4 regions of the Bacillus sp. 05T21 genome follow, and region 1 is predicted to be linked to each of the others. Evidence: riboswitches for the same ligand, from Rfam matches in the RefSeq annotation. Region 1 holds a riboswitch; each other region holds the start of a gene.
The links. Region 1 has a riboswitch for lysine ahead of AC1DKZ_RS22385 (amino acid permease). Riboswitches for the same ligand answer to the same signal wherever they lie in the genome.
Positions count from the first base shown of each region.

Region 1 (8,323 bases):
CAATCGTTACCCCAAGTAAAATAAAAATATATTGCATAATCGCCTCGTTCGTTAAGGCTCCCGTTTTAATATTATCAATTGTAATTCCTAACACTTTCGGAGGAATTACCTCTATCACGTTTACAATTAAAAGTACCCCAATTGCGATACTATACCTTTTCCAATGCTCTCTAAAAAACCAGCTTAACTTTAGTAATACTGAAAACAATATAACCTCCCCTTTCTCGTTCCCGTTTGATTCACATTTCTTTACCCGCTATCCAAACCCATCACATTTACATTTCGTAAGCCATACAATTTCATCACATTTTTCCACCTTCCAAATTCTGATTTTTTATAGTAACAAGGAAAATAAAGTGAAACTTTAATCAGTGGGGGTTTTGTTCATTCCCCACTGATTATTAGCCTTCACCAATCGGGCGTTTACGGGCAGCCCGACTCCCATCCCAACTTCTTTGCTCCAGCTGAATTTTGAGGCGGGAGTCTTACTGCCCGCAAATAGCGGGATAAACAAAAAAAAGCATACCGCCGCTTTGACGATATGCAATAGAATGCATAAAAGCGTACGTTACGATATACGCAACGTACGCTTCTCATAAGACAAAAAGGTCCTATATATCCGCACGGGTTGCGTAATGATATGAATGTTTTCCGCCATTTAACAGAGCTAAGCCCATTACATTTACGATTACAATCATTACGCACACCCCCTTCATTTATTTTCCATTTATAATCTTACAACTTTATTGAGTATTCTGTCAATTATTTTTTTCGCTTTAGAATAAAATAATTTTTTATCACAAAAAATAAAAGTGATGCATTCTGCTTATAATTCAGCTTGAAATAAGAGAATCTTCTGTAAGAAAGGGCATACAAAATAAAAAAATAGTAAGAAATCGTTTTCACAAACATTTCATTTGAAAAATATTATCAAACCACCTACAATCACCTTATACTCACTCTTACAAGTTGCTATTTTAGGAGGACTAATCATGACAACTAGCAATACGTACAAATTTTATTTAAACGGAGAATGGAGAGAAAGCTCTTCAGGTCAAACAATCGACATTCCATCTCCATACTTACACGAAGTAATTGGGCAAGTACAAGCAATTACTCAAGGAGAAGTAGATGAAGCAATTGCATCTGCAAAAGAAGCTCAAAAATCATGGGCTGAAGCTTCTCTACAAGATCGCGCAAAATATTTATATAAATGGGCTGATGAGCTCGTAAATATGCAAGATGAAATTGCCGATATCATTATGAAAGAAGTCGGTAAAGGCTATAAAGATGCGCAAAAAGAAGTCGTTCGTACAGCTGACTTAATTCGTTACACAGTTGACGAAGCACTTCACATGCACGGTGAAAGCATGATGGGTGATAGCTTCCCTGGTGGATCTAAATCTAAACTTGCGATTATTCAGCGCGCACCACTTGGTGTTGTATTAGCAATTGCACCATTTAACTACCCAGTAAACTTATCTGCTGCAAAACTTGCACCAGCACTTATTATGGGTAACGCTGTTATCTTCAAACCAGCAACTCAAGGTGCAATTAGCGGTGTTAAAATGGTTGAAGCACTTCATAAAGCTGGCCTTCCAAAAGGTCTTGTAAATGTAGCTACAGGACGCGGTTCTGTAATTGGTGACTACTTAGTAGAACATCCTGGCGTAAATATGGTATCGTTCACAGGTGGTACAAATACAGGTAAACATTTAGCGAAAAAAGCTGCGATGATTCCACTTGTATTAGAACTTGGTGGTAAAGATCCTGGTATCGTTTGTGAAGATGCAGACTTACAAGAAGCTGCAAAGCATATCGTAAGCGGTGCATTCTCTTACTCAGGTCAACGTTGTACAGCTATTAAGCGTGTACTTGTACATGAAAATGTAGCAGACGAACTAGCTGGCTTATTAAAAGAGCAAGTAGCTGAACTATCAGTTGGATCTCCAGAACAAAACAGCACAATCGTTCCATTAATCGACGACAAATCTGCTGACTTCGTTCAAGGTTTAATTGACGATGCTGCTGAAAAAGGTGCAACAATCGTTATCGGTAACAAACGTGAGCGCAACCTAATTTACCCAACATTAATCGACAACGTAACAGAAGAAATGAAAGTTGCTTGGGAAGAGCCATTTGGCCCAATCCTTCCAATCATCCGTGTTTCTTCTGACGAACAAGCGATTGAAATTGCTAACAAATCAGAGTTCGGTCTGCAAGCAAGTGTCTTCACAAAAGACATTAACAAAGCATTTGCAATTGCTAACAAAATCGACACTGGTTCTGTTCAAATTAACGGACGCACAGAGCGCGGCCCTGACCACTTCCCATTCATCGGTGTAAAAGGTTCAGGTATGGGCGCACAAGGTATTCGTAAGAGCCTTGAGTCTATGACTCGTCAAAAAGTAACTGTATTAAACTTAGTATAATCTTATATGTAGCAGCTGATCTAATATTTAGGTCAGCTGTTTTTTAGTTAAAATCCTCCAGGACCTAATAACAAATTCTTCTCTATAATCTGATTATTACTATATCCATTGACGTATAAAAATACATTTGTTACTCTTAAACATGTTAATTTAATACATAAATCCTCATTCGTATCTCGGTGAGGTAGAGGTTGCAATCATTAAAAGTATCATTTCAGGAGATGTAGTGGCATTGATGAAGAAATGAGAAAGGAATGATTGCCGAAGTAAGTCGTGTCCACCATGCACGCTTGCTGGGTCTGCATTTAATAAGTGCAGAACTGTCACAAACGTTTCGTTTGTGGAGAGCTATCGAGAGGTATGTCGTGGGTTTCTTATAAGATAGAAAGCATGTAGCGGCAAATTACGTGCTTTTTTTGTTTTGTTTGGACCTTCTCTTCCTTATCAGGAAGACATACATATCTCCTCGCTTGACTTGGTTATACTAACTTTGGAGGTATTTTCTATGCAACAAAAAAAATGGGGCTTTTGGGTACTAACAGCTTTCGTTGTCGGTAACATGGTTGGCGCTGGTATTTTCATGGTGCCAAGTACGTTGGCACAAACAGCAAGCCCACTCGGTGTCACTTTAGCTTGGTTAACAACAGGATTTGGTGTTTTAATGCTAGCTCTTGTTTTCGGTAATTTAGCAATTCGTCGTCCTGATTTAACGACAGGACCACAAAGTCATGCATATGCTTTATTCTCAACACCAAAAAGAAAGAAAATGGCTGGTTTCAGCATGGTGTGGGGATATTGGGTTGCAAACTGGGCAAGTAACGTTGCCATCATTACATCTTTCGCGGGATATTTATCACTCTTCTTCCCGATTATGAAAGATACGCGACTATTATTTTCAATCGGCTCGTTCGATATAGAAGTTGGAAAGCTCATTACATTTACTATTTGTTCCGTCTTACTATGGGGCACACATTTAATTTTAACAAACGGTGTAAGCGGAGCTGGGAAGCTCAACTTCCTAGCAACGACAACGAAAGTAACTGGATTCCTTCTATTCATCATTGTTACGTTATTTGCGTTCGAAGCTTCAAAATTTGGACAATGGTACACACCAATGATCGATAAAGAAGGCGTATCACATGGCCTCCTTTCACAAGTAAATTTAGCGGCTCTTACAACGCTTTGGGCATTTATCGGGATTGAATCAGCCGTTCTTTTATCAAACCGAGCTACCTCTCCAAAAACGGTAAAACGCGCAACTGTTGCAGGATTACTTATCACAGTTGCAATTTACTTAGGAATTACAATTTTAACAATGGGTGTACTTCACGTTGATAAATTACAAGCTTCTGAACGTCCATTAGCAGATGCATTAAACGCTGCAATGGGTCATGGTGGCGGGAAACTTATGGCATTACTTGCTCTTACTTCCCTATTCGGTTCAATATTAGGCTGGATTTTATTAAGCTCTGAAGTACCTTATCAAGCAGCCAAAGAAGGTTTCTTCCCTTCCTTCTTTACAAAAACAAATAAAAAAGGAAGTCCAATTTACTCATTACGATTAACAAACATTATGTCGCAAGTGTTCTTATTCTCAACACTATCTGGAACCATTGCGGAAGCTTATACATTCGTTATTACAGTATCAACTTTAGCCTACCTCATTCCATATCTCGTTTCACCAATCTTCCAGTTAAAACTGGTCGCAACTGGTGAAACTTATAAAAATGAGTTACGGGCAAGAATTATAGATGGTGTGGTCGCAGTTATTGCAATTTGCTATGCACTATGGGTTATTAAAACAGGAGCATCCGATATAAAAACATTTCTTCTCGGAATTGGTTTATTCGGGATTGGCTTTGCCTTCTATCCATTAATGAATCGTGATCAGAAAAAAAATAAAGAAAAGAAAAACGAGCAAGTTGCGTAACGCAATTTGCTCGTTTTTTACTTTACAAAACATATATAATAGAAAAAAGAGGTGAAAAACATGTCAATCGAATCACTATGGAGCTCTCGCTTTCAACAACATATTCAAAATGCCATCACATACTTTGCACGTATGATTAACGGTTTACTATATAGCTTCATCTTCGTCTCATGTGTAGGTGCATATTATTACGCTAAGTTTCTTAAAACGGATCCTTCTAAAGGAATATCTCTATTGCTTATTACAATCGTCTTAACAGCGATTATAACGAGATGCCCAATACGTACATTTATTCAAAAGCCCGATGCTGTCTATTTACTAGCACTAGAAGAGAAATTAACATCTTATTTTAAAAAATCTCTTCTATATAATTACATCATTCAGCTTTTCCCGCTTATATTTATGTTCCTTGTTATCGTACCGCTTGCCATGCAATCATTACAATTAACCGTACCTTTTTTATGTACAATCTTTATAATTTTAATGATTCTAAAGGGCTGGAACATATACATACATTGGATGTGGCGTGATAGTTATGAAAAAAGCATATGGTTTATCATTCGCATTGCTTGTAACGCCCTGATCATTTACATGCTGTTTTATACTGCAAATATGATCGTATTAGGCGGACTACTCTTACTTCTTGCTTTCCTGCTTCTATACACGAAGAAACAACCTACAAAACGAATACCGTGGGATTACATAATCGAACAAGAAGAAAAAATGGACGTTCGTTTCTATCAATTTGCTAGCATTTTCACCGATGTTCCGCAACTGAATAAGCAAGTAAATAAAAGAAAATGGCTTACAAATTGGATTGAACCTTTACTACATAAAAAACAAGCTACTTTCTTCTATTTACATACACTTGCATTTTTACGTGGTAATGATTATTTCGGTATATATATTCGCTTGGGGGTAATCGGTGCTTTCATCCTATATTTTGTTCCGAATATATACGTAAAAGGTGCTATCGTTTATATCATCCTATATATGATTTCTATGCAGCTTCGTTCTCTGTGGAAATATTTTTCGGGAAATATTATTGTAGCATTATATCCAATTGATACTGAAGAACGAATGAGTCAATTTCTCAGCTTAATTTTCATATTGCTAAGTATTCAACTCATTGCATTTTCAAGTGTTATACTCATTGCTACAGGACAATTACTACATGCTTTGATTATTATTCTAATCGGCGTACTTTGGATAAAGTTTATTATTGTACCAAAAACGAAGAAACGAATTTCTTCATTTTAACGAGAAAAGAGGCTGTACATAACAGCCTCTTTTCTCGTCCTAAAATTTATAATCACTTTTCATAGGCATTTCTCATATAGTGAAAATGACTATACAATTCCTATCCATACGTTAATAATGATTTCGCACATATAAATAAAAAAGATAGGAGCTCTATTATGAACAACAATCCGCCTGCAACGCCCCAGAACAACTCAGAAGAAAATAGCCGTGACATTAAATTGCAAACATTACGAGTCATCGGACTCATCGTCCTTATTAGTGGTTATATCCTCGTCGCTCTCTCAGAAGTAGGTGAGCTGAAAACCTTATTAACAAACCCTAACGCCAATCCTGATTTAGCTGAAGTTGATCCGTTTTAAAAATTATATAAAAAGCGGGTCCCAGTATAACTGGTTCGCTTTTATATAGTTTCATCCAATCTGAGAAACATTTCCTTCATTCTGATACTTCTCTTTCCCTATCGCCTTCATAAATAATAAAATACTGCTCATACCAACGATGAAATATAGAGCGCTCATGCCCCAAGATGCAATAAATGAACCTAGCATAACACCTAATGCCCCATTCATTTTTGCCACTTGAAAGACCATTCCGTTAATCGCCATATATGAACCTCTTGCCTCATTTGGCACCATATCCGCCATTATAGATTGACGAACCGGCACATACATCATCTCTCCTACAGTTTGGAAAAGCCCTGCGATTAATAAGATCCATAAACTATTGCTCGTTCCGAGTATTGTAAATCCAATCGTGTAAATGAATAAACCAACATATAAAATTTTCAAATCGTTGAAGCTTTTCAGCATTTTAATAAGAAGCGCTGTACATAACACAACTAAAATTGTATTCTCTGCCGATATCCAGCTGAGCATTCGAATACCTGTTAAATCGAATGTAAAACCATTCCCGAAGAAAAAGTGCACCGTTTCAAATTCCTTCTGTAAACGTATCCCTAAATAATTATTAATTTGAAACTCTAACGATAGTGTACATATACTTGCTGCACAAAAAATTAAAAACGCTCTATCTTTCATCACGACTTTATAACTATCTGCCATATCTTTTAATACATTTTTCTTCTCCACCGTTTTTCGTGCCACATACACTTCTTCCATATATACAGCCATCACATATAAAGTAATAACTGCAATAACTGTTAATCCTATAAACAATTGCAATCTATAGTTCTCAAATAGTAATCCGCCAAATATTGCTCCAATCGCAATTGATAAGTTAATAGCCCAGTAGTTAATACTGTACATCACTTTTCGATTTTCAGGTGTACTCACATCTATCAACATCGCTTCCGTCGCTGGATTCATAAGTCCAGATCCTAAACTATTCACTAACATAAACACAAATGTTAGCCACGGTGAATCTACATAATCTGAGTTTGCAATTCCCATACAAGCAATGGAAACGACTTGTATACTTTGGCCGATAATCATTACTTTTTTACGACCGAGCCGATCTCCAACATACCCACCATATAAACCGATAATTAATGCTGCTAGCACATTGATCAGTAATAAAGCACCAGCAATCGCACTACCTAATTTTATTGAAAAGTAAATTGCCATAAATGGAAAAATCATTGTGGATACAGTGCGTGTTAAAAACGAAGTTATAATTCTAATTTTTATATTTCGGTGCATACTCCAAAATCCCATTGTTTCCCCCTCCTTATGCTTATTCATTTTACTTTGAAAAAGAGGAAGAAAAAGGTTAGAATATTCTAAAGAGTTTCCCCTTTTATCAAACATTAACGGGCAGTAAGACCCCCACCTCAAAATTCAGCGAAAGCAAAGAAGTTAGGCGGGGATCAACTGCCCGTAAAAGCCCGATTGGTGAAGGCTAATAATCAGTGGGGGATGCCCCACTGATTAAAGTTTCACTTTATTATAGAAGGAAGTGTACATATGAAAATTATGGACTATTACATTAGACTAAGGCTACATGCACAAGATCAACAACATATACGAAATAGCTTACAAGAATTAGCGGATGTTTTATATTGCAGTACGAAAAACGTAAAGATTTTATTAAAGAAAATGAACGAGGAGCAATTAATTCACTGGACTCCAGGACGAGGCCGCGGGAATAAAACAGAAATCTTATTTGCACATAGTTTCCTAGAAGCAATTGAATCCTATACAGATGAACTGTTAGCGCAAGAAAAATTAAAGGATGTTTTTCTTCTTTTAAAAGAACCTCTACCCCTTGCACTTCAAAAAAAGATAGAAAATAAACTACATCATCATTTTGGATACAAACCTTCAAATGATATGTACGACATATTGAAGATTCCTATATCAAGAAAGATATTCCCATTAGATCCGGCTTTTGTGGCTGTAACTACGGAGAGCCATCTTACGAGTCAAATTTTTGATACGTTAGTCGTTTATAATGATGTTACTGAAAAAATGGAACCACACATTGCACATACGTGGGAATTAAGTGCAGACGGGCTTACGTGGACCTTTTATTTACGAAAGGATATACATTTTCATAACGAAACAGTTTTAACTTCTAAAGATGTACAATTTTCATTTGAAAGATTAAAACAAATCCACTCCCCTTTCGAATGGTTAACAGAAGAAATTGTTCAAATTGAAACACCATCACCACTGCAAATACGATTTCATTTAGCAAAACCTAACGTTTTTTTCTTACGTTATGTGAGTTCCATGCAACT
Region 1 is NZ_JBFTMD010000015.1:105,480-113,802, reverse strand. Features, by position in the region: gene AC1DKZ_RS22395 (ABC transporter ATP-binding protein) at 1-208, opposite strand, end outside; gene gapN (NADP-dependent glyceraldehyde-3-phosphate dehydrogenase) at 993-2,432, shown strand; lysine riboswitch at 2,610-2,791, shown strand; gene AC1DKZ_RS22385 (amino acid permease) at 2,938-4,362, shown strand; gene AC1DKZ_RS22380 (ABC transporter permease) at 4,423-5,622, shown strand; gene AC1DKZ_RS22375 (hypothetical protein) at 5,781-5,984, shown strand; gene AC1DKZ_RS22370 (MDR family MFS transporter) at 6,036-7,298, opposite strand; gene AC1DKZ_RS22365 (ABC transporter substrate-binding protein) at 7,548-8,323, shown strand, end outside.

Region 2 (8,323 bases), on a different contig from region 1:
TACAAATATATCTCCATTGTTCTCTTGACCAAATTTCACTCGATTCGCAAGAGATTCATTTTTGTTACTTCCTGGATTTCCGTTCTCTTCACGTGTTAACAAAGCTCTTAAAGGTGTATTTTTCTCTAACAACTTCTGTAATCTTAAAGATGTATCAAATACAATTTTACTTTCCTCTACACCTTGTCCTGGATTCCCTGGATCAAATCCTCCATGACCAGGATCAATAATAACTACCTTTTCTACTAAAGGGTTACCTATTTTAAGAGAATCTGCCTTTTTAATAAATTGAGCTGCCTCTGCTTTAGTTAGAATTTTTTCAGGCTCCCATTTATCACCAGTACCAACAGAAATCCCTAATTCAACTAGGATGTTAGCTTTTGCTTTACCCCAGCTTTTTTCTAAATCACTGAATTTAGTTGCTGGAGTACCATTTACTTTAGAATCTAATTTGTAAGCTTCTACAATAAGAGAGGCCATTGAAACCCGGTCAATTTTCCCAGTTGGATCAAATACGCCTGGGCCTTTCCCTTTAACAACACCAGCTTTTTCTACAGCTGCGATGTATGGGGTATACCATCCGTTTTGAGAGTCACCGAAAGATGGTTTAGCATCTTTATCGAATGGTAAGTTTAAGATTTTAGCCATCATTGTAGCTGCTTCTGCACGAGTGATCTCTTTTCCAGGCTCGAACATTCCTTTCTCGTTACCTGTAACTGCGCCTTTTTCTGCTAAGTAGTTAATAGAATCTTCTGCCCAGTGCCCTGCTTGTACATCTGGAAACGTTTTCATTTGTGCGAAACTACTAGATGAATAAGATAATATACTAGCTGCGATTATTCCTGCTGCGATTATTCTATTTTTCATAGAATATATTCCCCTCTCAAGTACAATGTTTTTATATAACAGACTAATTATAGTTCTGAAAATTAGTAATAGTCAATTGCATTTTGTATAATTTTGTCTTATTATTGTATTTTTTGGAACAAATAACTATAGTTAAACTATAAGATTCTTATTATATAAGAGGAGAGATTCGTATGAGCACGAATTGGAAAGGCGTCGAACACTGCATTTATACAATGTGTATGATTCAGCATAATAACGAAGTATTACTAATACAACGGCCGAATCATCTAGGCTTCCCTGGTTACATCGCTCCTGGCGGTAAAGTAGATTTTCCAGAAAGTATCGTTCAAGCTGCTAAACGAGAAGTAAAAGAAGAAACTGGATTACTTGTTTCAAATTTAACTTTTAAGGGATTAGATGAATACGTAAATCCGAAAGAAAATGTTCGATATATGGTATTTAACTATTGGACAGATTCATTTGAAGGTGAACTCCTTTTGAATCCTCCTGAAGGCGAATTATTATGGGTGCCAATTGATACAGCACTCAATCTTCCTATGCAAGATTGGTTTAAAGAGAGATTCCCATTATTTTTTGAAAAAGGTACGTTTGAAATTCAGCGTGTTTGGGACCAAGACTTGGATAAACAAGTTGCTATGACAATTACCCATACGTAAAAAAGCTTGGAATCTCTCCAAGCCTTTCTTACTTTCCCTCTATTTTCTTAATCTCATAATCAATTTCTAAAAAATTAACTCCAAATATCCACATTCTATGATTAGCTTCTAATATTTGATCCTTTCTCTCTTTAATAATAAAAGTCTCTGCTAATGGTAAGCGTATTGTAAAGAAGCGGGTATGTAAGTATATCCCTTCATCTCCCTTACGACGCTCTCTTAGCTTACTTGTAATCATTAACTGGTTCGTATCATTGTACAACTTCAAAATACCAGTCATATTCGAATATGGTAAAGGCAATGCGATATTCATATATGTCTCGTTCTTGTATGCATGCTTTGAATAGAGGGCTACAAAAACAGACTCTCCTGCTTCATTTTTTCTTAGCCAAGCCCTTACATTCTCTCTTCCATCCTTCTCATCTATTATCCCAATGATAGAGCCATGCATCGTTTCCCACTTGCCGCCCATTCCTAAATGTATTTGTCCTACACGCTTACTCATTTTCTCATAACAAAATGCAACCGGGCGGAACCAACGAGTCCATTTAATATGCGATTGTAACTCATACTCTTTTGTATTTTCATAAAAACGAATAATACTTAAAGGAATCTTCGTCATGTCAAATGCCTCACTATGAAAATCATTCATTTTATCAACTAAACCTTTGTATTCCTTGCTATCTATTAAATTTCTGTTATGTAAAAATGCTTCACCAACTGTCGCATTTCCTCTTAACTTGCTCATTGTTTTCCCGTAATATTTATAATTCGGAGTACTCTTTTCAATCATCCAACCAAGAAAAGCTGGTAACGCTACTCCAATTCCATTTACAACACCGTGAATCCAGACCATTTGTGCAATTGTAATCGTCATTACTTGTTTGAAATTTCCGTATGAATATATGAGTGAAAACATTATTGTTACCATAAGTGTACTAGAAGAAAGAACTAAAAGTACCTTCGCACTTATAGTATTGAATTTCGTTCTCCACACGTAAACTCCATATCCATAAATGGCACATAAATATATGAACACTGCAAAAAATTCAAATACCCTCGAATACGTAATTCCTATTGCAACTGTCATTGGAGAAATGACGATGATAAACATAATAGCATCATATAACTTACTTCCCTGTTCTCTTTTTCTTCCAAGTAAACCCGCTGATAACGGCAATAGAAATGCCGAATAATGAAAGTGTGCCGCTGTAAGTAAGACAATGTCAGAACTAAAATGCATAATGGAAAGTTTCGCTACAGAAGCAAAGAACCAAAAACCACCTAGAAACAAATAAATAAACGCACTATCTATAGCTACTTCTTCTAGAGGCTTCCATCTTCTTTCTAGCAATCTACTTACACCAAATAATGCAACGATTCCTGTATATACAAACCAAAGTAGCGCAAAGAAATAGTGATTTGTTACGAAAGCTAGCATTGCACTAACTGCTGCAATTGGATATAAAAGCGATACAAATTTATAAGATAATAAATACGATCCATTTCTTGTTTTCTTATCAACAATGCAAAATGACATCGGTATAAATAACAAAATAGATAACAATATGATTGCTTCAACAGGATTTACATTCGACCACTCGTATATTAGAAATATAATATAACAAGCAAGTCCAAATATTATATTTTTCATCTCGTTTATTCCCTTTCCACAAATGTTCCCTTATATGAAAATAACGAACCAATTAACGGATTTCGTACTTGTACATGAATTCGAAAACATTGTAGTGTTTCATCATAACTTTCTACAATTTTTGCCTCTCCGTATAAAAATCTAGGTAACGGTATTTTTCTTCCAAACATAAAAAACCATTGTTTCTTTGAAGAAATATGCATCCCGCCTTTTTCATCAATATAAAAATTCAATGTAGAAACGAGTAAATGCGGCTCACCAAAATAATCTACAATTTCATTATTCTCTTCATCCAACTGCATAACAGCGTTAAAATATCTTTTCTTATTATGAAAATAAAAAGTACGATTCCACCGTACAAATTCTTTCCCCTGTCCATCTCGCTCAGCGGTATTATGTATCACAAACGGAACTTTTTGCCCTCGCTCAGAGAAAAACATACGGAACTTCGATGTAATTTTTAATATTAATTTAACGAAAAAAGATCCTCCATAAATTTCATCCATTTCCCCTTCCCCAATAAAGCTATTTTCCTTTGTTATCGCATATCGTTCCTGCAATTTTGGATGAAGCCTTTTATAAGAATCCCCTAATAATCTTTCATAAATATTAACCATATACTTATCCCTTTCTCGTCCTCTTGCAATTTTTTGCGCTTGGCAAATTAGTGCTATTTATATAACCGACAATCGATAACCCTATTAGAAGAAAATTTAATGTAATCGGATTAAACGGTTGCGTAAAACTAGCGATATTCGTCGATCCTGCCGCTAATGTTAAAACTATCAACAATATAATATGCAATATAAATAGTTTTCGCTTTTGAAATGGCAATAGCCACATAACACCCCATATTATTTCTAAAAATCCAACTATTTTAAGTATAAAAATACTACTTTCATTCGATCCGATTAGTGCAGAAAGCATCTTTACTTCTTCTGAATGAGTAAACATCAATTTCGGTACAATCCCTTGATATAACCATACGAAAGCAAATAAAAAGCAAACTAGCCAATACGTCATCGTTCTTCTAATTAGCAACTTTGGATGAAGTCCCTTTTCTAACCATAATTTTAAAGCATCAAAACTCCATGCTGTCGCCCAACCTAATAGTGGACGAAAAACATATAAATCTATCACATTTCCTATACGACCAAATCTCGTATCATAATCATATTGCGTTTCAAAATGAATATGTTCTTCATTCGGTGTATACTTCCAATAACCACGCCCTATTTGTATAAGTGATAATTGATTGTCTGTCCAAAATTTTAAAGAGGAAATGCGTTCTCCAGTTTCTTTTCTAATTTCACCTATCGATTCCCCTTCTCCGGCTATTTCAAGTCCAAATCCGATCTTTGTTTTATATAAAAACTTCTGTGGTTCTCCCTCTTTTTTTTCTAAATACGAAATTTCAGTAAAACGAGCATCCCATTCTGTATGTATATCAGGCTCTTGTGTATATGCCCATAGTTTCTCCATTGTTGTGTTCATTTTTGTTGCTACATAAATAGGCTTTTTCTTCCCCATCCTTCCACCTCCCATGCGCTATATTTTCAATGTACATGCAATGAATTTATTTTGCTACATTTTTCACAAACTAATTTAATAAAAAGATAGAATTTCAAAAAAATACAAAAAACACTTGATTCCCTGAAAAATTTAAATTATTATAAAACAAATGTTACCAACAACTTCATAAATCATACACTCTCGCCTAAAACGTGAGATAGAGGTTGCAACGCTTATAAGTATTCTAAAGGAGACACAGAGATGTCTATGATTTTAGAGGAAAGGAAGTGTTGCCGAAATTGATAAATTTCTCTGCATTTATCAATTGGGGCTGTTTTCGAATAGAAACAGAACTGTCATATGTACAGACGTGTACGTATGAAGAGCTATCTACAAAAAAGAGATATCATTTTTATGATATTCCTTTTTTGGCGGTTTTTTTATTAGCTCCGTTTTCTGTTTCCCTTTTCCTGTAACAGCACCATCCTCACTTATTTGAGATGGTGTTTTTTGTTTTTCTCTCTGGTAACTACAGGAATATTGGGATTTGTATATGTCCTAACCTATTCTTAAAAATGGACGAAAGAAGGAATTCGTAATGGAAACGATTGTACAAAAATTTGGCGGTACTTCTGTCGGAAGCGTCGAACGCATTCAACATGTAGCAAATTTAATTATTGAAGAATATGAACGAGGACATAGTATTGTCTCTGTCGTTTCAGCAATGGGAAAAAGTACGGATAAACTTGTAGCACTTGCTAACGCTATTACTGAAAATCCAAGTAAACGTGAAATGGATATGCTCCTATCTACAGGAGAACAAGTAACTATTTCATTATTAACAATAGCACTACAAACAAAAGGTTATAACGCAATTTCATTAACAGGATGGCAAGCTGGTATTACGACAGAATCTGTACATAGTAGTGCACGGATTACTGACATTAACACTACTCGTATTCAGTCTTACCTTACTGAAGGCACGATTGTTATAGTAGCTGGTTTCCAAGGAATAAGTGAAGAAAATGAAATTACCACACTTGGCCGCGGTGGCTCCGATACGACTGCTGTCGCATTAGCTGCTGCACTAAAAGCAAAAAAATGTGATATTTATACGGATGTGACCGGCGTATATACGACTGATCCACGAGTTGTACAAGATGCTTATAAATTAGATGAAATTTCTTATGACGAAATGTTAGAGCTTGCCAACCTCGGTGCTGGCGTATTACACCCACGCGCTGTTGAATTTGCTAAAAATCATAATGTAATTTTAGAAGTTCGCTCAAGTATGGAACAAGAAAACGGAACAATTGTAAGGGGAGAATGTAACATGGAACAACAATCAATCGTTAAAGGTATTGCATTTGAGGATAATATTACACGTGTCACAATTAAAGGGTTAGAACAAGGTGCACTTTCAACAGTTTTCTCTACATTAGCAGCAGCACATATTAATGTAGATATTATTATTCAAAGTATTACAAATGAAGGAACTGTTCACCTCTCCTTCTCGATCCATTCTAATGATTTAAGAGAAACATTAGAAGTATTGGAACAAAATCAAGAAGCACTTCACTATGAATCTGTAGAACATGAAAATCATTTAGCAAAAGTATCAATTGTAGGATCTGGTATGGTATCTAACCCAGGAGTTGCTGCGAATATGTTCACTACTTTAAAAGAAGAAGATATTCATATTAAAATGGTAAGTACATCAGAAATTAAAGTATCTGTCGTTATTGACCGTCTTCATTTAGTAACGGGTGTTGAAGCACTTCATCAATCATTTATGGCGAAAATTGAGCCTTTAGTGCAGATGAGTTAATTTCCACCTGTAAAAATTAAAATAAATTATATAAATCTATTTCCTTCCTATATAAATAGAAAGCTGTTTGCATAGTGGAAAGTGAGAAAAAGGTTATTTAGTTTAAAATAAAGTCGTTTAAAAAACAATAAAATTGTTAAAAAATAGAAGCAAGTCATTCTATTCAACAATCGGGCAGTTATCTCCCACCTAACTTCCTCGCATTCGCCGAATTTTGAGGTGGGAGTCTTATTGCCCGCAAATAGCGGGATAAATTTTTACACATAAGGAGATAAAGACTATGGCAAACAACAGATTACTAAGAATGGACAATGTCAGCATCGTTGTAGAATCCCTTGATGACGCAATCTCTTTCTTCGAGGAGATTGGCTTGAACCTCGAAGGGCGAGCGACTGTCGAAGGTGAATGGGCTGGTCGCGTAACCGGACTCGGTTCTCAGTGCGTGGAGATTGCTATGATGGTTACGCCAGATGGTCACAGCCGAATTGAACTTTCGCGATTTCTCACCCCACCTACTATAGCAGATCACCGGACAGCTCCTGTAAACGCCCTCGGTTATCTGCGCGTCATGTTCACCGTCGAAGACATTGACGAAATGGTATCCAGACTTACTAAGCATGGTGCTCAGCTCGTTGGCGAAGTAGTTCAGTATGAGAACTCGTATCGACTCTGCTACATTCGTGGAACCGAAGGAATTTTAATCGGTTTGGCGGAAGAAATCGGTAACAAATAAGTAAGTGATGTTTTATAAAAAGCCTTTACTGAAATATGCATTGCTGAAGTAAAAATATTTGAAGAAAATTCTTATTCAATAAAACTTAGATTTTCAACCCCGTCCTAACTTTAGAACGGGGCTATACTCGTTTGAGCTTTTAAAATTAAATAACTTTATTATCATTTTACACATAGATTTCAAGACTCTATACAAACAGCTTTTTAACATATTACCTATATATAAAAACCGCCATAAAACAATTAAATTATTCGCAATACCTTTTCCTAGGAAATATAACGGACTCTTCTCACTTCTTATCATATATATCTTTCCCTTTAAATAACGAGCGAAATTCATTCAAAATAACTTTCTTCACGTCGGAATAAAAGACCATCATGAATAGCGCAGCCCCTAATAAAATCTCTTGAATTCCTTCGTAATCAATGAAAGCACTCATAATTAGCAAACCAAATCCAATATAAAAACCAAACTCATTCTCTTTCTCAAAATCCTCATCTTCTTCATCAATATGTATTTTCTCTTTAAAGTTTTGATTCCCTTTTATTAATTCATCGAGCGTAACATTGTACATTTCGCTCAATAAAATTAAATAATCAATGTCAGGGTAACTTTTATCATTTTCCCACTTACCCCGATTTTCTTTGCAACATCCTCCTGCGAAAAACCCTTTGACTCTCGTAGTTTTTTTAGCTGTGCTCCTAAGTTCATAACGTCCCCTCCTTTAACAAATTATTACATAAAAGGAGATGAAAAAGAAAGAAACTATTAGTAACACTCACTGTAAACCAGCAGTTTACACAATAAAAAAGGGAGAGTAACTCTATTTTCGAGCCACTCTCCCTCATATTTCTATTAAAACAAATGAATGTTTTCTTTCTTGCAAGCTTCACGTAAATCATCAGGCCATACAGAAGATTGAACTTCACCGATATGTGCTTTACGTAAGAAGTACATACACATTCTTGATTGTCCAATACCACCACCAATTGTTAATGGTAGTACGTCTTCTAAAATACCTTTATGGAAATCATACTCACGTTTGAAGTCTTCACCAGTTTTCGTTAATT
Region 2 is NZ_JBFTMD010000026.1:39,361-47,683, reverse strand. Features, by position in the region: gene AC1DKZ_RS27215 (N-acetylmuramoyl-L-alanine amidase) at 1-867, opposite strand, end outside; gene AC1DKZ_RS27210 (NUDIX domain-containing protein) at 1,041-1,526, shown strand; gene AC1DKZ_RS27205 (YndJ family protein) at 1,555-3,180, opposite strand; gene AC1DKZ_RS27200 (DUF4166 domain-containing protein) at 3,186-3,797, opposite strand; gene AC1DKZ_RS27195 (DoxX-like family protein) at 3,802-4,710, opposite strand; lysine riboswitch at 4,903-5,089, shown strand; gene AC1DKZ_RS27190 (aspartate kinase) at 5,291-6,520, shown strand; gene AC1DKZ_RS27185 (VOC family protein) at 6,801-7,253, shown strand; partial or broken gene AC1DKZ_RS27180 (helix-turn-helix domain-containing protein) at 7,543-7,964, opposite strand; gene asnA (aspartate--ammonia ligase) at 8,109-8,323, opposite strand, start outside.
Region 2: linked by a shared signal. The riboswitch ahead of AC1DKZ_RS27190 (aspartate kinase) and the one ahead of AC1DKZ_RS22385 (amino acid permease) in region 1 are both predicted to bind lysine.

Region 3 (8,323 bases), on a different contig from region 1:
AAATTTAATTATTGCTGATTGGAAAAACCAAAGGCACTTTTCTCATACGGGAAAAGTGTCTTTTTCATTTATTATTACAGGGGGATTATTTATGCAGAAATTAATTGTCTTTGCTATTATTGGATTTTTCGCTCAATTGATTGATGGCGCACTTGGTATGGCGTACGGGGTAACGTCTACCTCACTATTATTAATGTTTGGTATCGCACCAGCTGTAGCTTCCGCATCAGTTCATTTAGCTGAAGTCGTTACAACCGCCGCTTCTGGTGCATCTCATATCAAATTTGGAAACGTTGATAAATATACAGTTTCCAGACTTACATTACCAGGAGCAATTGGCGCATTTATTGGGGCATGTTTTTTAAGCAATTTACCTGGTGATGTAATTAAACCGTACATTTCCATATTTTTATTTACTTTAGGGGTTTATATTTTATTACGATTCATCATTCAAAAACAAATTGTTTCTTCAAATAAGCGTATGTCTGCTAAACAACTTGTACCACTTGGCTTATTCGCTGGATTCGTCGATTCAACTGGCGGCGGTGGTTGGGGGCCGATTACGACACCTGTTCTTCTTGCAAGAGGAAATGAAGCTAGAAAAGTTATTGGATCTGTAGATACGAGTGAATTTCCTGTTTCACTCGCTGCAACGATTGGCTTTTTCATTTCACTTGGCTGGGAACAAGTAAGCTGGGTTTGGGTATTTGCCCTCATGCTTGGTGGTATTGTTGCCGCACCAATCGCCGCATGGTTAGTACGCATCGTTCCTTCTCATTTACTTGGCGTACTCGTTGGCGGACTTATTATCTTTACGAATATACGTACACTGCTTACTACATTTAAAGTAGATCCAACTATTATTTCACTTTCTTACGTTGCAGTTGGTCTTGTCGTTATTATATCTATTTTTATTGCTGTTCGTAATCATTCCAATCGTTCTAACGTATCGACAGCCGGCTATCCGAAAGATCAAAAACAAATGCTACCATAATTAATAATAATACCGCCCGATTTACTTCGAGCGGTATTTTTTATTTTTCTATTTTCCAATTGACCATCGTTTCAGTACTATTTACTCTTTTCATATGTAATTTCTCTAAGACACGAATAGAGCTATAATTATCAAGGAGTGTCTCCGCTATAATCGTTTCCACTTCCCCTGTTTGAAAAGCCCATTTCATTAATTCACTAACTGCTTCTGTTGCATACCCTTTATTCCAATATTTCTCAATAAATCCGTAACCAATTTCTACCGTATGTTGCTCATTCGGTTTCCCTTTAAATCCTATATCACCTAGAACAACATCATCCTCTTTCCGAATAACATACCACGGTCCCCACGGTAATGAAGCCGCATCTCGTTTCATATTTTCTATATGTCCTACAATATGCGGACCACTATTGTATCCTTGATTATCCGCAATTTGAATCCATTCTTCTGTACACGGTACTATATATAATCTTTCCGTTTCTAATTTCATAATGATATCCCCTTTTCAATTAAACAATACCTCAATTTTATCAGAAATAAAAAGAATATTCATTCTATTTATCAGATTTATACTTATTCTTTGAAACGAATTTAAGGAATAATCCCCTTTTAATAGTTATGTCGAATTATATTTTCTGAATTTTCTTTTAATTTTAAAGGATTTTTCAATATTTTTTGCGAAACATTTGTATAACAATTTTTTCTTTGCTTATTGCTACATAATAGTAGGTTCGGGTGGAGTTATGCAAGCGTTTCCTATACAATAACCGATATTTTTTGACTTTTCCTAACAAAATTCCTTGCAATATATTCAGAAAGTCATTACAATTGCCATATATTAAATATCTTAGCAATATATAAATCCTCATCAATCCGATGAGGTAGAGGTTGCGACTTTTAAAAGTAAAATGGACGAGACACAGCGAATGTCACTGACTCCGTTTGAAAGGAAAAGTTGCCGAAGTTTATATTTCTTCTCTGGAAATATGAGCTGGGGCTGTCTCCGAAAGGAACAGAACTGTCACGTTTACAAAATTACCGTGTAAACGTGGTGTGCTATCTTAACGGAAGGGTATGATGGGGTGGTTATTTGTGAAACGTTCCGCCTAATTCCTTTGGCGGTTTTTTGTATTTTTCTCCCCCGCTCCTTCCTAACCTACAAGAAAAGGAGTGTTGAACATGAATAGCGCAACAAATCAATCTACCTCTAAAACGCAAACTACACAAGGACAAGGTGAATTAAAACGCGGATTAAAATCTCGTCACCTTACGATGATTTCTCTCGGTGGTACAATCGGTACCGGATTATTTCTTGCCAGTGGTGGTGTTATCCATTCAGCTGGTCCTGGCGGTGCATTAGTCGCATATGCCGCAATTGGAATTATGGTTTATTTTTTAATGACAAGCTTAGCCGAACTCGCAGCTTACATGCCTGTTACTGGATCTTTTAGCACTTATGCAACAAAATTTGTTGATCCATCACTTGGCTTTGCACTTGGATGGAACTATTGGTATAACTGGGCGATTACGATTGCAGCTGAACTAGCGGCCGTAACATTAATTATGAAATTTTGGTTCCCAGATACCCCTTCTCTTATTTGGAGTGGACTTTGTTTAGCTATTATTTTTCTCTTAAACTATTTATCTGTTAAAGGTTTTGGTGAATCTGAATATTGGTTCGCACTTATTAAAGTAGTTACTATTATTATCTTTTTAATTGTCGGTTTTATGATGATTTTTGGAATTATGGGCGGCGAATCTGTCGGCTTTAAAAACTTCACTGTTGCAGATGCACCATTTAATGGCGGCATCATGGCAATTATCGGTGTATTTATGGCTGCTGGTTTCTCATTCCAAGGAACTGAATTATTAGGAGTAGCTGCTGGTGAAACTGCTGATCCAGAACGTAATATTCCGAAAGCAATTCGTTCTATCTTTTGGCGCATTTTATTATTCTACATTTTAGCAATTCTCGTTATCGGTTTATTAATTCCTTATACGACTGAAAGCCTTGCAGCAAGTGATGTTACAGTAAGTCCATTTACACTAGTATTTGAAAAAGCGGGCGTTGCCTTCGCTGCTTCTGTTATGAACGCTGTTATTTTAACTGCAGTACTTTCTGCTGGTAACTCTGGAATGTATGCATCAACTCGTATGCTTTGGGATTTAGCTCGCCAAGGAAAAGCACCTAAATTCTTAGGCAAATTAGATAGCCGTGGTGTCCCTGTTAACGCATTAATCGCAACATCAGTAGTTGGTAGCGTCGCTTTCATCGCTTCTTTATTCGGTGACGGTGTTGTATACATTTGGTTATTAAATGCTTCTGGGATGTCAGGATTTATTGCTTGGGTAGGGATTGCTATTAGTCATTACCGTTTCCGAAAAGCTTATGTTGCCCAAGGAAAAGATTTAAAAGATTTACCATACAGAGCAAAATGGTTCCCGTTCGGTCCAATCTTTGCATTTACACTTTGTGTTATCGTTATTTTAGGTCAAAACTACGGAGCATTTACGGGAGCATCTATCGACTGGAACGGTGTACTTGTTTCTTACATCGGTTTACCACTCTTCTTAGTACTATGGTTAGGATATAAATTTACTAAGAAAACGAAAGTCATTCCACTTGATAAATGTGAACTGAAATAGAGTATAGCAAAACGAGCAAACAAATTTGTTTGCTCGTTTTTTATTACAATCCTCTTTACTTCCCTATTCCTTCTGTTTTTGCAATAATAAAGTAAATACACTTAAAGGTTGGGATTACATGAACATTCGTATTACTGATGAAGCAATAGCAGCTATACATAGACTAGAACGTGAAGACAAAAAGATCATTCGCATTAGAGGAACAATGACAAACTCTTGCAGCATTTTCGTTGATGTTGATTTAATTTGGGATACATATAATGCGGATGATGTTGTATATGAAGATGAAATGCTTATTGTACAAATGGACTCATTCACGAAAGACTACACTGGTGGTACATTAAAACTTGATTATAAGACGACTGGTTTTAGTATTACGACTCCTAGTGAGACTCTAGTTTATGGCTTGTCGGTTAAAAAATAAAAATTGTTTTTATTTGACCACTGAGGTGAAAAAATGGGTAAATACGTTCCATTAAAATTTTTATTTAACGAAGAATTAGCAGAAAAAATGGCTGATTCTATTTCTAAACATGATCCTAATTTCTCTAAAAAAAGCTTTGTAGATTCTGTAACATGTAAAGTTGAAAATTTAGAGTTAAAACAACGTGTAGAAGTAATAGCAGATGAATTACACAATGCATTACAAAAAGATTTTAATGAAGCAATACATATATTACTGAAAACATTGGGACCAGAAAATACAACAGAAGTAGGTACATTTACAAACGGATACATGTACATGCCTATTGCAAAATACGTTGAAAAATATGGGCTTAACGATTTTGAATCCTCGTTCCACGCAATGTATGAAATAACAAAGAGAAATACTGCTGAATATGCCATTCGTCCTTATCTTGAAAAATACCATGAAGGAACCTTGGACATATTGCAGCAATGGTTACGTGATGAAAACAGCCACATTAGGAGATTAGTTTCAGAAGGTACTAGACCAAGACTTCCTTGGGCAAAAAAAATAGGAGCTCTGAAAGGTGACTTCAGAAATAATTTAAAGCTTCTTGAGCCATTAATGAATGACCCTTCTAAGTATGTTCAAAAATCTGTAGCCAATCACATTAATGATATTACGAAAGAAGATAGCGAACTCGTTTTTCAATGGTTGCAACAATTACTCGATAAAAATCATCCTGTTAATCCTTGGATTATGAAACATGGATTAAGAACGATGATAAAAAATGGCACTTTACCAAAAGATTTTTGTTTTTAAGTATTTTAAACAAAAACGCTTATGCTTCAAAAATGAAGTATAAGCATTTTTTCTCTTTAAAACATTATCCCTGCCGTGAAATATTTTGAAACATTTTTGGCTTATTTTGTTCAAAGCTCTCTATCAGTCCTTTTCCAAATATCGTTATACTCTTCTCCCAAGGGTGACCTAAATACCCCCACTTAAAGTCCTTCTGAATAAAGAAATAGTAATCTCCATTTGGAAAAATCGGGATTGTCCACTCATCAAATTCATTTCTATCGAACTTTAAATGTGGATTTACCCAGTAACATTCATGTTGCCAATCAAGTGCCATTATATATTCATCCGATACTGTATTCTCTTTAAAAACTAGTAATGCTTTTTCTTCCAAATCGTCATATAAATTTAAATCTACCGATTCTCCGAAGTAATGAGAAATATCATATGTTACAAAAGGACTTGGCACCTTAAATGATGGGAATGTAGAATCACTTGGTGAAAACTTAAGCTTACTATCTATCATGTCCCAAATTTGGTCGTACTCTTTGTCTGTAAACTCCATCCAATTTTTCATTAAACAACTGCCTTCCCCTATAATTTCAAAGGATTTTTACTCAATTATCCCGAATATATAAATAACTATTCTCGCAAGGAGCTAATTCATATGAATCTATTCGAACACGAAACATAAAACCGTTCCACTTTAATAAGAGGTCCTCCCTTTTTCTTTTCTTACTATATCATTTATTAACGAAATAGGAGGACAACAATATGAAACGTGATCCATTATTTTCAGCACTATTAGAGAGTGCAAAGACAAACTTTAGCGGCTGGGATTTCTCTTTCATTTCAGAAACTGGCCGTATGAATAGCGAACCCCTACCATGGTCGTACGGTAGCACTGCTTTCCAACTTATGCAGCACGCAAAGTCAATGCTAGATATGGGTACTGGCGGCGGAGAGTTTTTATCTATGTTACAACCGTTCCCGCCAACTATTTGTGCTACTGAGGGCTATGCTCCGAATGTCCCAATTGCACGAAAGAAATTAGAGCCTTTAGGGGTTACAGTTGTAGAAGTGACTGATGATACTGCTTTACCATTTCAAGATGGTCAGTTTGATTTAATTGTGAATCAACATGAATCCTACGCTGCTTCTGAAGTGAAAAGAATTCTTTCCACTAATGGAACATTTCTTACACAACAAGTCGGTGATCTTGATTGTGCGGAACTTAATGAGCAGTTTGGCACACCGCTGAATAGCGAATTTTCAAGTTGGTCACTCAAAACGGCATGTAGTGAATTAGAACAAAATGGATTTACTATTTTAAAAGCGAAAGAAGAATTCCCTCTTCAGCGATTTTATGATGTCGGTGCTGTTGTCTATTACTTAAAAGCAATTCCGTGGCAAATTCCTGATTTTACAGTAGAAAGCTATAACGAGAAATTATATCGCATACATGAGATCATCTTGCAAAAAGGATATTTCGATGTGAAGCAACACCGCTTTATTATTAAAGCAAATTATGAAGAGTAAAATTTGAATTAGCATCCCTTGTAAAAAGCCAAATTCCCATAAAGAATTTGGCTTTCTCTTCGTATTTTAACGTTTCTTCTCTTATTGAGAAACGAGATATTTTTCATATCGTTTTTTCGTATTATCTTCTATCAAAAGTGTAGTTTTGCAATCAATAATATTCCGATTATCATATGTGAATATATGCTCTAAATTGTTGTCCTCACTTAATAATGTCGGTAAATATCTTTGCAAATTGCTAACTACACCTCTATTATCACCATCTAATATCCAATCAATTGACTTCCATTCTAATATTCCTTCAGCCGTACTTAATGGTGTGTCAATATGTACTCCTACTGGTAGCTCAGCAAGGAATACATACATCCCCTCACTACCCTGAGGATCGTCTTTATCTTGAAAGATAACATTCCCTTTATACGTTACACTTGGAAGCTCTATACCCGTTTCCTCAAACGTTTCTCTAATTATTCCTTCATATGGAGTTTCATTATCCTCAATTTTCCCTCCAACGCCATTCCACATTCCCATTGTTGGCTTCTTGTTTCTATTTAAAAGGAGTATGTTATCCCCTTTTCTAATGAAGCATATTGTGTACTTATACATATCGTCATTTCCTTTCTTTTACATCCTCTTCTGTAAGCAATTCATTTTCTACATGAGGAATTCTTATCATTTCCACGTAAAAACACTCTCCTTGTCATTGCTCCTCACATAATATACAGTACAACTTTCATACGTAAACACTTTACGTCCAACGAAAGAATCCTTTTGAGAAAGGAGAATTCAACATCGATAACATAGGAAATGAATTTTTAAAATGCTTTTATGATAGCAATGTATGGCCAAACGGTACAAACTGGCTCGGTGTCCCCATTTGCAAACTTCCCTCTGACCTTTTCTTATATCAAGAAATTATTTACGACTTACAACCGGATTTAATTATTGAATGCGGGACTTTCCATGGTGGTAGCGCACTTTATTTAGCTTCTATTCTAGATTTAATAGGAAAAGGTCACGTTCTTACTATTGATATAACGCCGCAACCAAATCGCCCATCACATAATCGGATTACGTATTTAACAGCTTCTTCTGTTTCTGTAAGTGCTGTCCAAACTATTTTAAGTATGCGAAAACCTGACGATGTTATTTTAGTTATTTTAGATTCCGATCATAGTAAAGAACATGTATTAAAAGAACTGCAATTATATAAATCAATTGTAACTACTGGTAGCTACATGATTGTCGAGGATACATGTATTAACGGAAATCCTATTCTTCCTGATTGGGGCCCTGGTCCGATGGAAGCTGTGGAAGAATTTTTAACAAAAAATAATAATTTCATAGTAGATGAGACAAAGCATAAATTTTTCATATCATTTAATCCGAATGGTTTTTTGAAGAAAATAAAATAACTAGACTAAACTAGTCTAGTATTTTCATTTTCGAAAAAGGATAGTACACAAATTCCACTTTTCCTATTATATTATCTTCTTCAATATATCCTAAACCATTTCGACTATCCTTACTTTGTTCACGATTGTCTCCCATTACAAATAACTTATTTGGCGGAATCTTTGTCTTTTGAAAATTATAAAATACTTGTGTATTGTTATATAAATCTTTATTTATATAAGGTTCATCTTGCTTTTTGTCATTTACGTATACAGTTCCATTCGTTATGTTAATTACGTCACCAGGAAGTCCTATTACGCGTTTCACATAATATTTCGATCCATCCTCTTCCTTAATAATGACGATTTCTCCGTGCTGTAAGCTAGAAAAATGTACCGCAGCTTTATTTACAAATACGTAGTCTTCTTCATGTAAAGTTGGCTGCATTGATTTTCCTTCCACTTTACATAAAGTGAAAGACTGGTACGTTACTACTAGGACAAATATAAATAGTATGTACTTTCCCCAACCTCTCTTATTCT
Region 3 is NZ_JBFTMD010000003.1:173,566-181,888, reverse strand. Features, by position in the region: gene AC1DKZ_RS09520 (sulfite exporter TauE/SafE family protein) at 92-994, shown strand; gene AC1DKZ_RS09515 (GNAT family N-acetyltransferase) at 1,035-1,484, opposite strand; lysine riboswitch at 1,869-2,061, shown strand; gene AC1DKZ_RS09510 (amino acid permease) at 2,174-3,640, shown strand; gene AC1DKZ_RS09505 (iron-sulfur cluster biosynthesis family protein) at 3,759-4,064, shown strand; gene AC1DKZ_RS09500 (DNA alkylation repair protein) at 4,098-4,868, shown strand; gene AC1DKZ_RS09495 (DUF2716 domain-containing protein) at 4,933-5,424, opposite strand; gene AC1DKZ_RS09490 (class I SAM-dependent methyltransferase) at 5,622-6,386, shown strand; gene AC1DKZ_RS09485 (NUDIX hydrolase) at 6,468-6,992, opposite strand; gene AC1DKZ_RS09480 (cephalosporin hydroxylase family protein) at 7,178-7,801, shown strand; gene lepB (signal peptidase I) at 7,812-8,323, opposite strand, start outside.
Region 3: linked by a shared signal. The riboswitch ahead of AC1DKZ_RS09510 (amino acid permease) and the one ahead of AC1DKZ_RS22385 (amino acid permease) in region 1 are both predicted to bind lysine.

Region 4 (8,323 bases), on a different contig from region 1:
AATAATACTGCTAACTCAGTTATTGAGGAACAAATTAGCGATACAGTTGCAGAAGGAACAATCGATGCGAAGCTTGGGAAAGAATCGCAAGAAAAAGCGTAAAAAGAGGGGAGAGTTGCATCTCCTCTTTTTTTATGGAAAAGTGTCGATTTTCAAAACTATAATCAAATTCCTTGGTTTTTATATGTAGATTTCTTACAATGAAATATAAGAGATATCATATTTTGTATAGAAGAGGTGTTAGTAGTGGCGAAAATATTAGTAGCAGGGAAAATTCCAGAAATCGGATTAGAATTATTGGAAAATCATGATGTAGAAATGTACAATAAAGAAGAATTAATTAGTGTAGAAGAGTTAGCAGAACGTGTAAAAGATAAAGATGCACTTTTAAGCTTACTTTCTACGAAGGTATCGAAAGAGGTTATTGACGCAGCACCAAACTTGAAAATTATCGCAAACTATGGTGCTGGTTACGATAATATTGATTACACATATGCTGGAGAAAAGGGTATTGCTGTTACAAATACGCCGAAAGTATCTACAGAGGCAACAGCAGAATTAACGTTTGCACTTCTTTTAGCAGCTGCACGTAGAATTCCTGAAGGTGATACGTTATGTCGTACAACTGGATTTAACGGATGGGCACCGTTATTCTTCTTGGGCCGCGAAGTGCACGGTAAGACAATCGGAATTATTGGCCTCGGAGAAATCGGGAAGGCAGTTGCAAAGCGTGCGAGAGCATTTGGAATGAATGTTTTATATACAGGACCAAATCGAAAGCCTGAAGCTGAAAGTGAACTGGAAGCGACATACGTAACGTTGGAAGAATTATTACAAACAGCGGACTTTATTACAATTAACTGTGCTTATAATCCGAAATTACATCATATGATTGATGAAGAACAGTTTAAAATGATGAAGAAAACAGCATATATTATAAATGCTTCACGTGGACCAATTATGAATGAATCAGCACTTGCTCATGCACTAAAAACGAATGAAATTGAAGGTGCAGCTCTTGACGTATTTGAATTTGAACCGAAAATTACAGAAGAGCTAAAAGGATTAAAGAATGTAGTACTTGCTCCTCACGTAGGAAATGCAACATTCGAAACACGTGATGCAATGGCTGAAATGGCAGTAAGAAATATTTTAGCTGTATTAAATGGTGAAGAACCTGTAACACCTGTAAATCAAAAAGTATTAGTTACAAAATAAAAAAGAAACCTTCCGAAATACGGAAGGTTTTTTTATTTTTCTTTATTCGCTTTTTTAGAAGGTCTTTGTCTAATAAATTGAGATAACATATACAAAATGTATAGTGGAATGGCAATGAATAAGAAAACAGAAATGTTGCCAAAACTTGTTTGGTACATTGTGATAATAATTCCAACTAAAAATAGTGTAATAATTATGCTATATCGTGGAATTGGTACATCTTTTAAACTTGGGATACGAACACGGCTCACCATTAAAAATGCGAACGTTACGAATACGGTAATGAGAACGATTTTTGGAATGGTATGTGAAAATAATGTTAAGAAAGCAACAAGCCCTCCTGCTGCAGTAATCGGAACTCCAGTGAAATATTTCATAGAAGTAGAAGATGGTGTTACATTAAATCGTGCTAAGCGATATGCTCCGAACAGAGGGAATAATCCCGCTATGTATAGTCCAATGATTCCGTAGTTGGAAAAAGATGTGTAATACATTAAAACAGCAGGTGCTGCGCCAAATGTTACAACATCCGCGAGTGAATCAAGCTCTTTTCCCATTTGTGAATCAACGCGTAATAAACGAGCGACACGACCATCAAGACTATCTAACATCATCCCGATCAGTACTAAAATAGCAGCTGATTTATAATATCCTAAAGATGCATAGCCGATTGACAAAAATCCGCTATATAAATTCCCGAGCGTAAATAAGTTTGGAATAGCTGCTCTATACAAAATCTGATCCCTTGCTTTCTGTTATAAATTCTTAATTAGTGTATGAAAGTTTACTTATTTTATCATACCATAAATTTCTTTCTCATACGAAAAAAATTCCCAATTTGTGAAAGATTGTATAGAAGAGAAATTTGAAAAATAAGTAAAAAAAGGAAGCAACTTTTGCAAAGTTGCTTCCTACACTATTCAAATTTCGTTGTCATCGTTCCGGTTTTATATCGATTGTTAGGATCAAATCGTAATAAATCTCCATAAATGAGTTTGTCGGATAATTTTAATTCTGTTTTTGCTTTTTCAATATAAGGCTGACATAGTGTTAAATCAGCTTCTTCACCTGTGCTTCTTTTATAGCACATATTTTTTGTATAAACATAATCTTCCGAAACAAAACTGCCGTCCCGCATTACCATAAGAGGGTCTTTTTCTTTCGTAAATAAGTCTGTTCCAAATTCTACGGATTGATTTGTTTTAATACCAAGTAAATGAAGTAACGTTGGTTTAATATCAATTTGACCAGATACTTTAGAGATGACCTTTCCTTCTTGGCCAGGCACATGAATAATGAGAGGGACGCGTTGTAATTGCATAGAATCAAACGGTGTAATAGCGTCTTTCCCAAGGAACTGAGCCATAGCTGCATTATGGTTTTCAGAAATGCCGTAATGATCACCATAAATGACAATAACGGAATTATCATATAGTCCTTCGTCTTTCAATTGTTTAATAAATAATTTAAGAGCTTCATCCGTGTAACGAACGGTTGGGAAGTAGCGATTTAAAACACCACTTTCGGAATTAAATTCATCAACATATTGATCTTCTGGATTTAGAAGAAATGGAAAATGATTTGTTAAAGTAATAAATTTCGTATAGAACGGTTGTGGTAAAGATTTTAACTTTGGAATAGATTGCTCAAAGAACTCTTTATCTTTTAATCCCCAACCGACAGACATTTGTTCCGTTCCTACGTAATCATTTAAATTAAAGTAACGATCATATCCAAGCGCAGGATACATTACGTCACGATTCCAAAACGTTTTATCGTTTGAATGGAAGACAGCAGAAGAATATCCGTATTTCTTTAATTGTTCTGGTGTGGCAGTGTATTCATTTGTTGCATGAGTAAAGAATACAGAACCACGGTCTAACGGATAAAGGGAATTTTCAACGATAAATTCAGCATCAGAAGTTTTACCTTGTCCCGTTTGATGATAGAAGTTATCGAAGTAAAAACTATCTTTTATAAACTCATTTAAAAATGGAGTAATCTCTTTTCCATTTATTTTTTTATTAATAACAAAACTTTGTGTAGATTCCATTGAAATTAAAATTACATTTTTACCTTTTGCAGCTCCAAATAAGTTTTTATCAACTTGCTTATCTTTTGAGTCTGTATAGTTTTTAATTTCAGAGAATCCATCGCCACTTGCAAATACACGTTCAGCCGAAGATTTAGATTGAAGTGTAATATCAAATAGATGATATGTGTATAAACCTAGATTTTTCACGACAGTTTGACGATCAAACGAGCGTGAGAACATTTGTGGTTTATATATAACTGAAACAACAATTTGTAGTGCTAATAATACTGTTACACCGCTAAAGAAAGTTCGCTTCTCAGAGCGAGAAAGGGGTGTTTTATCACCAAATGATGGGAATTTACGCGAAATAAACATTAAAATAATTGCGTCTGCAAATAAAAGTAATGTTTTATACGTAAAGAGTTCTTTTATACTCGTCCCTAAGTCAGCCATATTATTTGTTTGGAATAAAACAGGGAAAGTAACAAAATCGTTATAGAACCCGTAAAACATTGCATTTCCAAATAAAATAAATGACAGTATAAAACTAATTACAATAATAATTCGGTTTCGGTACTTAGATGCAAGTAAAGCGAAACCAAAAAATAAAAGTAACGAAGCTAGTGGGTTAATAAAAAGCATAAACTCTTCAAAGAAGTTATCAATTCTAATATCAAATGCTAGCTTGTACACAATATATGTTTTTATCCATAATAAAACGACTGCAACTAGTGCAAATCGCAGTTTTGGAAACAGATTTTGTAGCATAATATACTCCTCTCCTAAAAGCATGACGGTTCTTGTGAGCCGGTTTGATTAGCGCCTCATTTTATATATACGAACAGTCCTTTGTTATTATGTTTATTATACTATGAGTATCATTATACGAAAATAAAAGAGAGTTGTGGGCTTTTTTATAATAATTGAGTAGAAAAAGGGCAGTGGGAGACAATAAAACGGAGTTTCTATGTATGATAATTATCGTGCGCAAAAAGAATCGAGTAATAAAACGGAGGTTATAATGCGAAAATTATTATATTTTATAGTATGCAGTAGTGTTATACTTTTTGCTTCACCGAGTGTGTCGGTAGCACAATATGATGCACCCCTTATGGAAGATGCCCTTTATTCTGTTTTATTTCCAAAAATAAATAAGGCAATTGAAAAACAATATGGGAGCTTGAAGCCTTATCAATGTCCTAAAATTATTAGTTTAAAAAAAGTGTATAGTGGTACATATTTATTTCAAGCGAGTATTGAAGTAACGAAGTATGAACAGGTTGGTGGGAAAATTGTTCCACCATTTGAGAAGGTAACGATTACATTTAATAACGAAGAGGGCGAATGGGAAGTGACAAAGGTTTCAGTAAAGCGCTTACCAAATGATACAAAATTAAACTGTAAAAAAACAATATAAAAAATTGTTTGACAAATAAAATGGTCCTTTGGTATTGTTAATAGCAACAATTAGATGTTTGAAAATTAAATAGACTTACCTCATCTACTCTCAAAGGTAGAGGCCGCGATAGGAAAGAGTAAGCTATGGGAGATTTAGTGGAATCTGTGATCATAGGTTGAAAGGGACTATTGCCGAAATATAAGAATAACCATCTTATTCATATATTGGGACTGCATTGAATAAATGTAGTACTGTCATAAGATTTATTTTATGAAGAGCTATTTGGAGATGTTGATGCGGTTTCTTATTTTGAGAAGATAACAACTCGTTTATTTTTTCAATATATATTTTTCCTAATAAGAAACGCGTGTGAACATTGTTCCGCGCGTTTTTTGTCTATCTAAAAGCGTGCTGCAATGAATAGAAGATTGGGGTTATGAGTTTTAGAGGAAATAAGGGAGGAATTTAAATGTATTTACACGGCACAAGCCGAATCAATGGGCAAGGACACTTAGAAATTGGTGGGTGCGATACGACGCAGCTAGCAAAACAATACGGAACACCACTTTATGTATACGATGAAGAGTCTATTCGAGGAAAGTGCCGCGCGTTTCATCGTGCTTTTAAAGAAAGTGGTTTCTCTTATCAAGTAGCATATGCAAGCAAGGCGTTCTTGTGCATGGAGATGTGCCGAGTAGCTCGTGAAGAGAATATGTCTTTAGATGTTGTTTCTGGAGGAGAATTATATACTGCGCTCCAAGCTGGTTTTCCGGCATCGCGTATTCATTTTCACGGAAATAATAAAACAGAAGAAGAAATGATTATGGCTCTTCAGGCGAATATCGGTTGTTTTGTAGTAGATAATTTCTTAGAATTAGAAATCTTGCACGATTTAGCAATGCAACATGGGAAATTTGTGAACATATTAATCCGTGTAACGCCTGGAGTAGAGGCACATACACACGAATATATAACAACAGGTCAAGAGGATTCGAAATTTGGATTTGGTGTTTCAAATGGTCAAGCGATGCAAGCAATTGAGCTTGCCTTGCAAAAATCAAATTATAATGTGCTAGGAATTCACTCGCACATCGGATCACAAATATTTGAAACGGCTGGATTTGTTCGAGCAATTGAAGTACTCCGCCAATTTTTAGAAGAAGTGAGAGAGCGAACACATTATGTGATGAAAGTATTAAATGTGGGCGGAGGTTTCGGTATACGTTATACGGATTCAGATACACCGTTAACACTTGAAACGTATGTGCACGCTGTAACAAGTACGATAAGAGAACAATTTACATTATGTGAATATCCGCTTCCAGAAGTATGGATTGAACCAGGTCGTAGTATCGTAGGTGATGCGGGAACAACACTTTATACAGTCGGAGCGGTGAAAGAGATTCCTGGCATTCGGAAATATGTTTCAGTCGATGGTGGAATGACAGATAATTTAAGACCAGCTCTATACGGAGCCCGTTATGAGGCGATGTTGGCGAATCGAGGGAATGATGAGAATGAGGAACTCGTTTCGATTGCTGGGAAATGCTGTGAAAGTGGAGATATGCTGATTTGGGATATTAACTTACCGCAAGTTGCTTCTTCTGATTTACTAGCAATTTCTTGTACGGGGGCATATGGGTACTCGATGGCGAATAATTATAATCGTATTCGTAGACCAGCTGTCGTCTTTGCAAAAGGCGGGACGTCACAAATTGTCGTAGAACGTGAAACATATGAAAATATCATTGGGAACGATCGCATACGTATTAAAGAGCTGGTGTGAATGAGAAAGAAGGAGTTGTCTAGTAAAGGCAACTCCTTTTAAAAAAAGAAAAATAATTAAATATATCGGAAAACTAGGATTGAAAAAAATCAGAATTGTGATAAAATACAAATACAAAGCTTATCAAGAGAAGCTGAGGGAACTGGCCCTACGAAGCTCGGCAACCTGCTTATAGAAAGCAAGGTGCTAAATCCAGCAAAATGGAATCCATTTTGAAAGATAAGGTAAAATATATTACCGAACAGTCTTTTCGAAATGGGAAAGATTTTTTTTTGAATAAAAAGGGGGGCTGTTTGCGTGAGCGTACGGGAGCATTTTGATGAAGTATCTGAGAAAATTCAAGCGATGCTTGCTGATATGAAATATGGTTCCATTACAATTGTTGTGCAAGATGGAAAAGTGATTCAATTAGAAAAAAGTGAAAAGGTTCGTTTAAAGTAAAAAGCGCTGACTAGAAAAACTAGAGGCGGTTTTAATCTATTTTTAATAGGTTAAAGCCGTCTTTTTGCTTTTACAGGGGGAAAAAACATGTTGACGTACGAAACGTGGAAAGAAAATAGTGTTTCATTTTCTAAAGAAGATGAAACGAAAGGCGCGCTATCAGTATTAAGTTGGGCTTATAACGAATATAAAGATGAAATTGTATATGCATGTAGCTTTGGGGTGGAGGGAATGGCTTTATTGCATCTTATAAACCAAGTAAATCCATCTGCTAAAGTTGTATTTTTGGATACAAATGTTCATTTTCAAGAAACGTACGAATTAATTAAGAAGGTACGCGAGAGATTTCCTTCATTAAATATTATAGAAAAACAGCCAGAACTTACACTCGATGAACAAGCGAAGCTTCATGGAGAGAAGTTATGGGAAAGTAATCCGAATCTTTGCTGTAGTATTAGAAAAATTTTACCGTTAGAAAAATCATTAGCAGCGGAAAAAGCGTGGATATCAGGCTTAAGAAGGGAACAATCAGAAACGCGTAAGCATACACAGTTTATAAATCAAGATCGTCGTTTTCAATCTATTAAAGTTTGTCCGCTCATTCATTGGACTTGGAAAGAAGTTTGGCGATATGTATATAAACATAGTTTGCCGTATAACCCATTGCATGATGTTGGCTATCCGAGTATTGGGTGTGAGAAATGTACATTACCTGTAGGTGATGGTGGCAACTCAAGAGATGGAAGATGGGCTGGGAAAATGAAGACGGAATGTGGCCTTCACTTTCAATGAGATAGATTTTGAAATAAAGCTAAGAAGGGATATAAGAAGATGAGTACAACAAATGAATTAGTAAACCGCATTGATGAAACATATGAAATATCGAACATTGTAAAGGAAATCGAGATAGACAAAATTGCACTTAGTGATTTAGAACTTTTGGCGACAGGAGGATATAGCCCTCTTACAGGATTTTTAGGGGAGAGAGATTATGATTCAGTAGTAGAAACGCTTCGTTTAGCAAATGGTAGCGTATGGAGTATACCGATTACACTACCGGTAACAGAAGAAGTAGCCGAGAAACTGCAGGTTGGAGAGGAAGTAAAACTTGTCAACGCCGGAAATGTATATGGTGTTATTCAAATAGAAGATATTTTTGTACCAGATAAAGAAAAAGAAGCGTTACTTGTATATAAAACGACGGATGAAGCACATCCAGGGGTGAAAAAATTATATGAACGACCAAACGTTTACGTTGGAGGAGCTATTATTCTTACAAAACGCTTTGGAAATAATCCGTTTCCTTCTTATCATTTAGATCCAATTGAAACGAGAGAAGAATTTAAAAAACGCGCTTGGAAAACAGTAGTTGGATTTCAAACGAGAAACCCAGTACATCGTGCCCATGAGTATATTCAAAAATCTGCCCTTGAAATTGTAGATG
Region 4 is NZ_JBFTMD010000002.1:239,756-248,078, reverse strand. Features, by position in the region: gene AC1DKZ_RS06180 (YozQ family protein) at 1-102, shown strand, start outside; gene AC1DKZ_RS06175 (2-hydroxyacid dehydrogenase family protein) at 238-1,218, shown strand; gene pssA (CDP-diacylglycerol--serine O-phosphatidyltransferase) at 1,251-1,952, opposite strand; gene AC1DKZ_RS06165 (LTA synthase family protein) at 2,135-4,021, opposite strand; gene AC1DKZ_RS06160 (DUF3888 domain-containing protein) at 4,275-4,670, shown strand; lysine riboswitch at 4,760-4,941, shown strand; gene lysA (diaminopimelate decarboxylase) at 5,122-6,438, shown strand; SAM riboswitch class I at 6,556-6,664, shown strand; gene AC1DKZ_RS06150 (YezD family protein) at 6,736-6,879, shown strand; gene AC1DKZ_RS06145 (phosphoadenylyl-sulfate reductase) at 6,967-7,671, shown strand; gene sat (sulfate adenylyltransferase) at 7,711-8,323, shown strand, end outside.
Region 4: linked by a shared signal. The riboswitch ahead of lysA (diaminopimelate decarboxylase) and the one ahead of AC1DKZ_RS22385 (amino acid permease) in region 1 are both predicted to bind lysine.